Regions from separate parts of the Echinimonas agarilytica genome, predicted to be linked through region 1. Evidence: predicted binding sites of a transcription regulator. Region 1 holds the regulator's gene; each other region holds the start of a gene.
The links. The regulator LexA, encoded in region 1, represses DNA repair genes until DNA is damaged. The targets are predictions, from matches to a motif close to TACTGTATNNNNATACAGTA.
Positions count from the first base shown of each region.

Region 2: a site for LexA is predicted at 2,462-2,481, ahead of dinB (DNA polymerase IV). Genes of this name have one in related genera too.
Region 3: a site for LexA is predicted at 2,758-2,777, ahead of NAF29_RS03830 (YebG family protein). Genes of this name have one in related genera too.

Region 1 is NZ_JAMQGP010000008.1:41,181-45,471, forward strand. Features, by position in the region: gene coxB (cytochrome c oxidase subunit II) at 1-590, opposite strand, end outside; gene NAF29_RS14795 (SulA-like leucine-rich domain-containing protein) at 987-1,592, opposite strand; gene lexA (transcriptional repressor LexA) at 1,589-2,209, opposite strand; gene plsB (glycerol-3-phosphate 1-O-acyltransferase PlsB) at 2,348-4,291, shown strand, end outside.
Region 2 is NZ_JAMQGP010000004.1:290,263-294,553, reverse strand. Features, by position in the region: gene NAF29_RS11350 (glycoside hydrolase family 43 protein) at 1-885, opposite strand, end outside; gene NAF29_RS11345 (CNNM domain-containing protein) at 1,165-2,238, shown strand; gene dinB (DNA polymerase IV) at 2,487-3,608, shown strand; gene NAF29_RS11335 (aminoacyl-histidine dipeptidase) at 3,637-4,291, opposite strand, start outside.
Region 3 is NZ_JAMQGP010000001.1:918,807-923,097, forward strand. Features, by position in the region: gene aceF (pyruvate dehydrogenase complex dihydrolipoyllysine-residue acetyltransferase) at 1-775, shown strand, start outside; gene lpdA (dihydrolipoyl dehydrogenase) at 907-2,334, shown strand; gene NAF29_RS03830 (YebG family protein) at 2,429-2,704, opposite strand; gene NAF29_RS03835 (SdiA-regulated domain-containing protein) at 2,909-3,730, shown strand; gene NAF29_RS03840 (DUF3581 family protein) at 3,732-4,291, opposite strand, start outside.

The DNA of each region.
Region 1 (4,291 bases):
TTGGGTACATTAGTCCAAGCCTCATTAATAAAGCCGGGGTTAGCGTCTTTTTTAACTGCAAATTCAGGGACCCACCAAGAATGAATCACATCATCTGAGGTCATTAAAAAACGCACTTTTTTGTTGATGGGAATAACGAGGGGCCGATCGACTTCAAGTAAGTAATTCTCACTTTTTTCGAGTTTATTATCGATCTGTTGGCGAGGTGTCGCCAGTACACTGAAGTATTCTAGGTCATCCTCAAAATAACGGTAATGCCACTTCCACTGGCTTCCTGTAACTTGAATGGTGACATCGGCATCATCAGTATTTTCCATTGCAATGAGCGTGCTCGTCGCTGGGATGGCCATACCCACGAGGATCACAAGCGGAATTGCTGTCCACAATATTTCTATTTTGGTGCTTTCATGGAAATTGGCGGCAACAGCGCCTCTAGATTTACGATGTTTAATGATGGCGTAAAACATTGCGCCAAACACAATGAAGCCAATCACACAACAAATGTAAAAAATGGTCATATGTAGGTCATACACACGGCCGCTTACTTCGGTAACGCCTTTGGTCAGGTTTAACGGCATATCTTCTGCCATAACTTTACTTTGAATCAGTAAGGCTACAACCGCAGACAGTCCTTTTCGTACAACGCTCACGTTAATTCCTCCATCCAGCACGTGATAAACGAGCGGTATCAGATAACGTAGACAGCATTATGCCGAAGACATAAAAACGTTATTGGTTACATTTAAAGAATTAAGTAAATCTTAGGTTTAGTCTAGAGATCTCTCTAGCAGAACCGTATTTCAAACTTAAGATTCAATTAGATAGAGCAGAAGCTCTATTGCTGGAATTTAGCTAACTAGCTGTTTTTGAATTGGTTGTTTTTTATTCGATTGTTAAATATTTTTAACAATGGATAAAAACTAATTGTTAGAAAGGTGATCTACTTCTCTTGCTCGACTTCTTTCTGAGCAAGAGTAAACGCAGATTTAATGCAGATTATCGTTACTTGCGTCTAACTGATTGTTTTCCAAACATGGAAGCACTATTTTTTGGGCATCAGAACTATGCTGATGAGCAATGATTTTTAACTGAGAGCCGCAGCTTGCAGTGGTATCTTCCATAGGAAATACAAAACTCAATGCGTTTTTTCCTTTAGAAGCAAGCTTTAGCCGCTTGATATCCCGCTCATCTAAAGAATCAGGCCATGCCAATATACATGCTGCATTGTCATTTCGCATCGCTTGTTCAGTGGCCCAAAGCGTATCTGATTCGCGGCGGCCATGAACAATCAGTAAATGCTCAGGTCGCAAGCCCTTCATCTCTGAGATTTCATCTAAAACCCATTTAGGCGGATTGAGTAACACCAACCACCGGCGTTGCTGACTTAACGCTTTGAGAGTCAGTTTTAGCAGTGAGAATACGGCACTGTGTTGGCCTGCCAACACTTCATAAATATGACCACTTTGCCACCCACCATTAGGTAGCTCGCTATCAATAAATGCATGACCAGATGTCACTGTTTTAACAGTATTAAGTCCATTTGGGTGCCAAACACCCGGGTGTTTAATCTTTGTCTGCAGTAAATGTTTCATAACCAATTCCCATTACGAATCACACCAACGGCCAACCCTTCAATATTAAAAGGTTGCGTTCTCAAATCGACTTCGATTGGTGCAAAGTCTTCGTTTTCTGCCAGCAAGGTCACGTGATGCCCTTTTTGTTGTAAACGCTTTACCGTGACATCGTCTTCAACTCTGGCAACTACTACTTGCCCATTTCGTGCGACTTGAGTGCGATGTACGGCCAACAAATCACCATCAAGAATGCCAATGTCTTTCATGCTATCGCCGTGAACACGTAACAAAAAATCAGCCTTGGGACTAAACATCGATGGGTCTACTGCGTAATGTGACTCAACATGCTCTTGAGCTAAGATTGGCTCCCCTGCTGCAACTTGACCAATAAGCGGCAAGCCAGACTCATCATTCGATGCTTCTTCGCCGAGAATTCGAATCCCTCGCGAGGTACCTGCAAGTATTTCAATAACGCCTTTTCGTGCCAGGGCTTTTAGATGCTCTTCAGCAGCATTCGCGCTACGAAAGCCCAACTGGCGAGCAATTTCAGCTCGTGTTGGAGGCATGCCTGTCGCATCAATTGTGTCTTTAATCAGTTGAAAAATTTCAGCTTGTCTTGGGGTTAAAGGTCGCATCTTTATGCCTGTTGTTTTATACAGTACCACTGTACAGTAATACAGTATTGCCATGATCGCAACACAAAATAACAACAGAATATTGTTTTCAAGCTTTGTTATAATTGCGGTTCTTGTACCTACTTTGCAGCTTCAAAAATGATTCATCACTCCAAGTTCTTCGCCTCTATTATGAAGTGGCCATTGAAACTATTGGTTCATACGCGTCCAATTTGTTCTGACGCGATTGAAACGCTGGCTGAAACCAAACAGCCCGTGGTTTATGTCATGGAGAACGATTCTGCCGTTGATACCATGATGCTTGCTGAGATTACCTCCAAAGCTGGCCTTCCCAGTCCATATAGTCACAGCGCACATCCGTCTGTTTTATTTATTAGTGGTAAGCGATTTGGTAGGACTCACCAAACTAGATTGAAAAAAGCGCTTCGCGCCTTGTTGGAAGCTCACAAGGCTTCCCCCGAACTCGATATTCAGCTGCTGCCGGTGCAGCACTTTTGGGGGAGAAATCCCGGCAAGACAAAAGCTGGATTATTGTCTTGGTTGGCCGAACGCCCAACCCCGGGTTGGCTCCGTAAAGCGTGGACGGTTCTGTTTCTTGGACGCTCTCATTTCGTGCGTTTAGCCACACCTGTATCATTACACGAATTTGCCGAGCGCTTTGGCGACAATGACAAAAGTGCTCACCGTATTGCCCGTTTGGCCCGCGCCCATTTTTATCGTCAACGTTTGGCCTCTACGGGTCCTCGTTTACCGAATCATAAGCGCATGTTTAAAGAGCTGTCGAAAAACCCAGCAATTGCGCAAATCACCGATGCAGATCCGGGCAAACAAGAGCAGATGCGCGCACAAGCTCAAGTGTATATGAAGGAGATTGCTGCTACGTATTCTAATACTTTGGTGGTGATATTAGATCGCTTCATGACGTGGTTATGGAACCGCATTTATGGCGGCATCAACATCAACAACATGGAACAGGTACGCCAACTCGCTGAATCCGGGAAGGAAATCGTCTACGTACCTTGCCACCGAAGCCATATGGATTACATGCTGCTTAGTTATGTGATTTATCAACAAGGCTTGGTTCCCCCTCATATTGCAGCCGGTATTAACTTAAATTTCTGGCCGGCAGGTCCAATATTTCGCCGCGGAGGAGCATTCTTTATTCGCCGTTCATTCCGGGGTAACAAGTTGTATTCAACCGTGTTTCGGGAGTATTTGAGTTGGTTGATTAAAGAAGGCTTTCCTGTCGAATATTTTACCGAAGGGGGTCGCAGCCGCACGGGCAGATTGCTGTCGCCTAAAACCGGTATGTTCGCCATGACAGTTCAAAGCCAATTGGTTTCTGAATCTCGGCCGATTGTATTTGTGCCTATCTATTTAGGGTATGAGCACGTCATGGAAGTCACCACCTATTTGAAGGAATTAAAAGGCGAAGATAAAGAAAAAGAAAGCCTTTGGAACAGCCTGAAGATTATTGGCAAACTGCGCAATTATGGACAAGGTTTTGTCAATTTTGGTACGCCTGTATCACTCGACGAACACCTCACCAAAATCGCCCCGCAGTGGCGCCAGGAACGTATGGAGGACCGGCCCAAATGGATGTCCCAAGCGGTCAACTCATTGGCTGAGAATGTGATGACCGAAATCAACAACTCGGCCGCCGTCAACGGCCTGACTTTAAGCACATTGAGCTTACTGAGCTGCGAGAAAAGAGCGCTGAGCGAACAAAGCCTCGCAACATTTATGGATGTATGTTTAAGCCTAGCGCGCAATGCGCCTTACCACGAAAATACCACAGTGCCAGTGCAAACGGGGCAGCAGTTACTAGAACAAACTCTCGCTCTAGAAAAACTCACCGTGACCAAAGACACCTTTGGCAACGTTGTGAGTCTGGATAAATATGGTCAAGTGGTAATGACTTATTACCGCAATAACATCATCCATGTATTTATCATTCCTTCACTGGTTGCTGCGCTAATCGATGCGCGCGACAGCACTAGCAAGCACGATCTGCTGTTCTGCGTTAAGCAATTGTACCCATTGCTAAAAGCCGAGTTATTTTTAGGTAAAAACGCAATGACG
Region 2 (4,291 bases), on a different contig from region 1:
AGGCCCGGTAATGTTTGATGCTGTGGCGTAGCCAATCTCGTAGCCGCGCGTCCAACTTGAATAGAACAAATAGTAGGTCCCTTCATTTTCAATGACATAAGCGCCTTCAATGCCAATGGAGTCCCAACTGTAGAACTTTTCTATTTTGTTTTTGAGAGCAGAGCCATCGTAATTCGGTTCTTGCACGATAGAGCCGTCTGCATTGTAGGCCCAATCAACTTTGCCCGGTCTAATGGCGGATTGAGGTTCGGTTAAAAATTTACCTGTCGCCAAATCAATTTGAGCAAAGCCAATGCCAAATTCCCGCCCTCGATTCCAAAATGCCCATACCTTGCCGTCTTTATCTTCAAAAAACGTCAGGTCGTTACCATGGGTTAATGGTGCCTCTTTGGTGACGACTTCATATGGCCCGGTGATATTGTCTGCGACAGCATAGCCCGGGTGCTGACCTTTAATGCCTATGTCTCGATTGTGTGCATTAAATAGCGCATAGTACTTGCCGCCTATGTTTTGTATTTCAGGAGCCCAAAAACGACGATAGTACCAATCTGTTTTGTCGCCACGTGGCACAATGGTGTTTACAAATTCCCACTCTGTCAGGTTTTTGGACCGGTAAAGTGGAACTCCAGGGTTAAACGTTGTCTCATCGCCCGTTGTTTCTTGGCGTTGCCAATGCGGATATGCAGTCCCTGTCATGTACCACCAATCGCCATCTCGCAATACCTGGCAGTCTCTTAAGCCTTGAGGATCAATGCCTTGAGATATAGGGTTTTGATAAACAAAGTAGTCTGTTTGGGGAACGATAGGGTTGCTACTGACGTCTCGTTGAACCGAGCAGCCAGATAGCAGTGCACAAGCACTTAAAAAGCTAAGATATTTTATCATGTTGAGTTTAAATTCTAAGATTGAGCCACAATATTAGAATGAGATGCTAGCCGCATTTTGGCAGGTTAAATGAGAGTAAATTCGGTGTTTAGCGAAGAGAGCCCAACTGGAACAGCCATTTAGCCAGAATAAACTAGGCATGAGCATTAATCGTATTTAAACAAATGCATGTGCGTGACTCAAACGCCATTCGTTTGTACAGTGAAGATCGTTTTTTGACGACATATGATTTCGCGAACCGCATTGCTGTGAGTGTCGCCTTGAGGAAAATTTTACCTAATGAGTCTGTTGATTCTATTTGTTGTTTTAGCCGTTGCGGTGTCTTTTTTGTGTTCTATTTTTGAGGCGGTATTACTCAGTGTGACCACGCCACATATTGCGCTGTTAGAAAAAGAAGAAAAGCGCAGCGGAACGCTGCTACGCAAATTTAAAGACAATATTAATAACCCGCTTGCTGCCATTTTAACCCTCAACACTATTGCTCATACTATTGGAGCTGCGGGAGCTGGAGCTCAGGCAACCCATGTGTTTGGCGACGCATACATCGGTGTGTTCTCGGCCGTGCTGACCTTTCTCATCTTAGTGTTTTCTGAAATCATTCCTAAAACTCTTGGCGCACAATATTGGCGACAGCTTGCTGGTATTACCTCACTTTGTTTGCACTACATGATTATCGCCATGTATCCCTTCATTAAAATGGCTGATTTTATCACCCGTATGATGGGCACAAAAATCGATCGCAAAGGGCTCACTCGCAACGAGTTTGTTGTGATGGCTGAAGTGAGCGAGCAAGAAGGCCAATTGGCAGAACACGAAGCGCGTATTTTGCAAAGTGTGATGCGCTTTAAAGACACTAAAGTCCGTGAAGTGATGACACCGCGTGTAGTCGTCTACTCTGCGAATGAACACCTCACGGTTGAAGCGTATTTACAAGGTCAGCCTAAAACCCAATATTCGCGCATTCCAGTTTACAGCGACGACAAAGAGAGTGTGACTGGCTTTGTGATGCGTAGCGACTTGTTACTGGCGCATGCAAATGGAGATGGGCATCGAGAACTTGCTGATTTTAAGCGAGAGCTATTTGCTGTGCTCGACAACACACCGTTGTTCAATGCATTTGATTTAATTATTGAAAAACGTAGCCACATTTTGCTGATTGTTGATGAATACGGACAAATGGTAGGTGTGCTCACTCAAGAAGACTTGGTAGAAACCTTGTTAGGTTTAGAGATTATGGACGAGAGCGATAAAAGCGCAGATTTGCAGCTGGTGGCCAAACGCTATTCCAAGCGACGCGCCAAGCGCCTCGAAATGGCCGCCATGACCTCGTCTGAAGAACAATCAAATAAGTAGTCTTTCAAGCAGACTGAAAGCAAGTTAGTTGATGCCATCGGTACATTTGAGCTTGCTTGCGCTGACGGAGTATTCGTGATTCTGACTGGACATTTCACCGTGCACACGATGAATGGCCAATTTGACTAAATTGTTGAGACTAACCCGTGCCAGAACCCCTCTGTATTTGCAGGAAATACGCGGCTGAGTATTGAAAATTAGTGATTCAGGTAGTTGGATTTAACACTGTTTAAGTATACAGTGTGGTCATGGCTAGCACGCTCAATACAATGACTTCACGTAAAATCATCCACATTGATATGGACTGCTTTTTTGCTGCCGTGGAGATGCGGGATTTTCCTGAACTTAAAAATCATCCGATTGCGGTGGGCGGTTCGTCTGATCGCCGTGGGGTCATCGCCACTTGCAACTATGAAGCGCGGCGATTTGGTGTCCGCTCAGCTATGGCAACTGCACATGCGATACGTCTGTGTCCGCAGCTCAAAGTGGTGAAGCATCGCATGTCGGTTTACAAAGATGTGTCGACCCAAATCCACGAGATTTTTCGCAAATATACCGACTTAATCGAACCGCTGTCGCTGGACGAAGCCTATTTAGACGTAACCGACAGTTCGTTACATCACGGCAGTGCGACTTTGATTGCACAGCAGATCCGCGCAGACATTCAACAGACCCTCAATTTGACCGCATCAGCAGGTGTTGCGCCGAATAAATTTCTGGCCAAAATTGCCAGTGACTTAAATAAACCCAATGGCCAATATGTGATTACGCCAAATGATGTTGCGCCATTTGTTGAAACCCTCGCTCTTGAGAAAATTCCCGGTGTGGGAAAAGCCACGCTTGAGCGTTTACATTTATATGGTTTAAAGACGGCAGCGGATGTTCAGAAAATGGAACTGGATGCGCTCATCAAGCAATTTGGTAAATTTGGCGTATCGCTTCACCACCGAAGCTTTGGGCGAGATGATCGTGAGGTGAACACTAGCCGTACTCGCAAATCTATCGGAGTGGAAACCACATTGCCCGAAGATGTATCTCAGATAAAAGATTGCGAGCAAATCATGGCGGGTTTGTTTGACGAACTACTGAGTCGCATTGAGCGAGCTGGAGCAGGAGCTAGAATTGCTAAATGTGGTGTGAAACTCAAGTTTTCCGACTTTCGGCAAACCACGGTAGAGCACCAACAGGCTGCTCCAGAACTTGAATGTTTTAAGCCATTATTAGCAGAAGCTTGGTCGCGATCGAAAGGCAAAAGTGTTCGGCTCATTGGCTTGTCGGTGGGGTTGCAAACAGAGGTTTCTCAGCAGTTAGATTTACCCCTGCCTATGGCATCAAACACGCAGCATAGCAACGCGCCACGAAGACTATAAAAAACGGCCCTAAGGCCGTTCGTCTGAACTATTTTGCTGGAATAGCTTCGAGCACTTTGACCAGTAGCTGCCAGTAGAGATCAACACTACCGATGTGTACCTTTTCATCGGGCGAGTGAGGAAAGCGAATAGTCGGCCCAATCGACACCATATCTAAGTTGGGGTAGGCAGTTTTGAACAAACCACACTCAAGGCCTGCGTGAATTACCATGACCTCTGGCTTGCGCTGAAAAACTTCTTCATAGGTGGTGCGAACCAGCGCCATGACTGCAGAGTCATTGTTTGGAGCCCATCCTGGGTAAGCGCCGCTGAACACCACTTCTGCACCGGCTAGCTTCCAAACACCTTGAATGGTTTGTTGTAAATTAAATCGAGCGCTGTCGAGTAGCGAACGCACAAGACACAGCACAGAAATTGAATCTTGCTCTGTCGCCACTACTCCTAAATTGCTAGATGTTTCTGTGACTTCATCAATTTCTTGGCTCATGGCAAATACGCCATTGAATGTAGCTTGAATGGCCAGCAAAAATGTTTGCAAGCTACTAAAGCTCAGAACTTCATTGGTGACTTCTGCCTGCTCTACAGTAATGGTTAAATCTGGGTCTGTTGCACGCAGTTCAGATTTAATGGTTTGCGCTAACTCTGCCACAATCCGTTTGACGATGAGTACTTCGTCACATTTG
Region 3 (4,291 bases), on a different contig from region 1:
GAAGACTTCAGCATCATCGGGTGGAAGTGGTCTATCGGTATTGGCTCAGCCTAAGGTGGATTTCAGCAAGTTTGGTGAAGTTGAAAAGGTTGAACTGAGCCGAATTCAAAAAATTTCAGGCCCGAACTTGCATCGCAACTGGGTCACGATTCCACATGTGACACAATTTGATGAAGCTGACATCACAGATTTAGAAGCTTTCCGCAAAGAGCAAAATGCCATCGCAGCGAAGCAAGATCTGGGCTACAAGGTCACGCCATTGGCATTCATGATGAAAGCTGCGGCGAAGGCGCTCGAAGAGCACCCTCGTTTTAACAGCTCTTTGGATCCTGATGGAGAGCATTTATACCTCAAGAAGTACATCAATATTGGTGTTGCCGTCGATACGCCGAACGGTCTTGTGGTGCCAGTGTTCCGTGATGTTGATAAAAAAGGCATTGTTGAATTGTCGAAAGAGTTGGGTGAAGTCAGCAAGAAGGCACGTGCTGGTAAGCTCACTGCGGCTGACATGCAAGGTAGCTGTTTCACTATCTCAAGTCTTGGTGGTATTGGTGGTACGCAGTTTACACCAATTGTGAATGCGCCAGATGTGGCTATTTTAGGTGTGTCTCGTTCAGAGATGAAGCCGAAATGGGACGGTAAAGAGTTCCAGCCTCGATTGATGGTGCCATTGGCATTGTCGTACGATCACCGCGTGATCGACGGGGCTGCTGGTGCTCGTTTCATCACGACTCTGAACCAAGTGATGAGCGATATCCGCCGACTCGTGATGTAATAACAAGATCGAAGCCGGGCTTGCCCGGCTTTTGACGTTAGTGTGAGCTAAAAGGTATATTGCCACTGCCTCGTACCCGCGATAGGCGAAAGCGGCAAAGCCGATATATAAAAATTAAATTTGAGGTCGCAATGAGCAACGAAATCAAAACCCAAGTTGTGGTTGTTGGTGCAGGTCCTGCTGGTTACTCAGCAGCATTCCGAAGCGCTGATTTAGGTATGGAAACAGTTCTTATTGAACGTTTCGAGACTCTCGGTGGGGTTTGCTTGAATGTCGGTTGTATTCCGTCAAAAGCATTACTTCACGTGGCTGAAGTCATCGAAGATGCGAAGCACATGGCTGAGCATGGTGTGGTATTTGGTGAGCCAAAAACCGACATCAACAAAATTCGCGTATGGAAAGACAAAGTCATTGGCAAGTTGACCGGCGGCTTAGCTGGCATGGCCAAAATGCGCAAAGTTAAAGTGGTCAATGGCTACGGTAAATTTACGGGTGCCAATAGCATTGATGTTGAAGGCCCTGATGGCGTCACTACTGTGAACTTCGACAATGCAATTATTGCGGCCGGTTCACGCCCAATTCAATTGCCATTTATTCCACACAATGACCCACGTATTTGGGACTCAACAGATGCACTTAAACTGGAAACTGTTCCGGAGAAAATGCTGATCTTGGGTGGCGGAATTATTGGCCTAGAAATGGGTACGGTATACGATGCATTGGGTTCAAATATTGAAGTTGTTGAATTTATGGATCAACTGATTCCAGCTGCAGACAAAGACATGGTCAAAGTCTATACGCGTGAAATCAAGAACAAATTCAACCTGATGCTCGAAACTAAAGTGACAGCAGTTGAAGCTAAAGATGACGGTATTTACGTTAGCTTTGAAGGTAAGAATGCGCCGAATACAGCGATTCGTTACGATGCAGTGTTAGTTGCTGTTGGCCGTTCTCCAAACGGTAAATTGTTAGACGCTGAAAAAGCTGGTATTGCAGTGGATGAGCGTGGTTTCATTAACACTGACAAGCAAATGCGTACCAATGTTCCGAACATTTACGCCATTGGCGACATCGTCGGTCAACCTATGTTGGCGCACAAAGGTGTGCATGAAGGACATGTGGCTGCCGAGAATATCTCAGGTAAGAACCACTTCTTCGAGCCGAAGTTAATTCCTTCCATTGCTTATACCCATCCAGAAGTTGCTTGGGCTGGTTTAACTGAGAAAGAAGCGAAAGAACAGGGCATTAACTTCGAAACAGCTAATTTCCCTTGGGCTGCTTCGGGCCGCGCAATTGCTTCTGATGCTGAGTCAGGTATGACGAAGCTGATATTCGACAAAGACACAGACCGTATTATCGGTGGTGCCATGGTCGGTAAGAATGCTGGCGAATTGCTTGGCGAAGTGTGTTTGGCCATTGAAATGGGCTGTGATGCGGAAGACATCGCATTGACGGTTCATGCTCATCCAACACTTCATGAATCAGTAGGCCTTGCTGCTGAGATCTACGAAGGATCAATTACGGATTTACCAAACGCGAAAGCGAAAAAGAAAAAGTAATCGATTTTTTGCAATGAATGTTTGATTAAAAAAGGGCAGCTCAATGAGCTGCCCTTTGTTGTATAAACGTATTACAGAACGGATTGTGACGCGACTACGCGTCGTTTTCGGGCTCTGCTTTAGGTTTCTTCGCAACGGGCCGCTTTTTCGCATGTAACGCGTAGAGGACCTCTTCTCGTTGAGTTGCTAGGTAGACGCCTAGCTCTTCCAATGCATCATCTTTGAGCTTCACTCCGGAAGCCTGAACCAGATCAGACATGGCAGCAGCCATATCAAGCATGCGGTCATATTCATCTGCCGATTTCTTGTCCACGAACGTTTTGACCTCCTCGCCGTTGCGCACGACGACGTAGCGAGTTTCAACAGCCATGATTTCTCCTCACTGGCAAGTTGGATGATAGAACGACTAATAAACTACCAAGCCACTGTTTATATGTACAGCAATTTATATCTCGAAAGAGATGGGATGATAGTGCTCCTCCTGGTAATTAACCTGCTAATCTAAAAAGAGTTCTGTTTTGCTGAGTGATATTTTTCTGTGACAAGTTTTTACCATCTAACGCTGTGGTTCATCGTGACAATGTGGTCGTCTTGTGGGTGGACTGCCGAATGGGCGCTGGCGGACTACGGCATCACAGAACAAATGTCGCTGCCTAAAGCAGTGCAAGAAACATCAGGCCTTGCCTGTGTGAACGACCGACTTTTTACTGTGAATGATTCAGGTCACCCCGCCATTATCTATGAAATTAATGCCCGTGGTGATGTCTTAGCAGGTTATAAAAGCCAGGCGAACAACAATGACTGGGAGGCGATGACTGCATTCAACGACTTTTTATACGTCGCTGACATTGGCAACAATAGCGGGCTTGTGAAGCAGTATTCTATTTATCGTCATGATCTACTGGATATGTCCTTGGTGAAGCCCTCTCTATACCGGCAAGTGCGTTTTGAGTACACGGACTATCCGACTGAATCTCTTGCGATGATGTCACATGATTATGATGCTGAATCTTTAGCCTTTAATGGCAATAAGCTTGTTGTGTTTTCAAAGAGTTGGCAGAGCAATGTCGCGCGTGTTTATGAAATTAACCTTGTTCAGCCTGACCAGAAAGCGACCCCGGTGACAACAATTGATGATCTGCCCGGTATGATCACAGGTGCACACTACGATGAAGCGAGCAAGCGTTATGTCGTGGTGGGCTACAACAGCAATGGCTTGCCATCACTTAAGCCTTTTATGGCGCTGTTGAGTGATGAATACAAAGTATTGGAGCTAAAAAGCTTAAAGGGCTTTGGACAGGTTGAAGCCGTGTGCTTAGATTTCGAGGGAAGTCTTTGGTTTTCGCAAGAGCGCGCGTTATTTAAACCCGCGCTGTTGGTCAAAATGATGCGTTAATTTATTTTTTCACGAATTGTTGCTTACGCGCTTCGTAGTCATCTTCCATTTTTTGGATCTGATCCGCACAGAAAGGGCGAAGACCGCTAAGCAGTAGTTTTTTCTGGCCGTGGCCTACATGCTCGCCTTTGCAGTGTATTTCAAAGTGAAGCCGGGCATCACCGCGTTTGCCGTCCACTGATAGCGTAGTTTCCCCGAGTGTGAGCACCGGATCGGTGAAATCTAATCGGCTCAAGGTAAATGACATTTTCTCGTACATCACAAGCGGGCGTTGAGGATTGATCATAACGCCGTTTTGGCGCATTAAAGGCACCAAAATGTGTGGGAAATTGTGCCCAGAAAATTCAACGTAACTGCGTGATAACGTTTCGGCAAGCGCCTTGCATGGACGTGACTCTCCCGAGCGTTCTACACGCAAGTACACCTTGTCAGATTCAGCATCCTTGAGCAGTATTTCAGATGACGTTTGTTGTGGCAATGCGATGGGCTTATCTGGGCCTAACATCCCTTCAAAATGGAATGTCATGTTTTCGCTGAGGCCATATTCTTGCAGAACCAAAG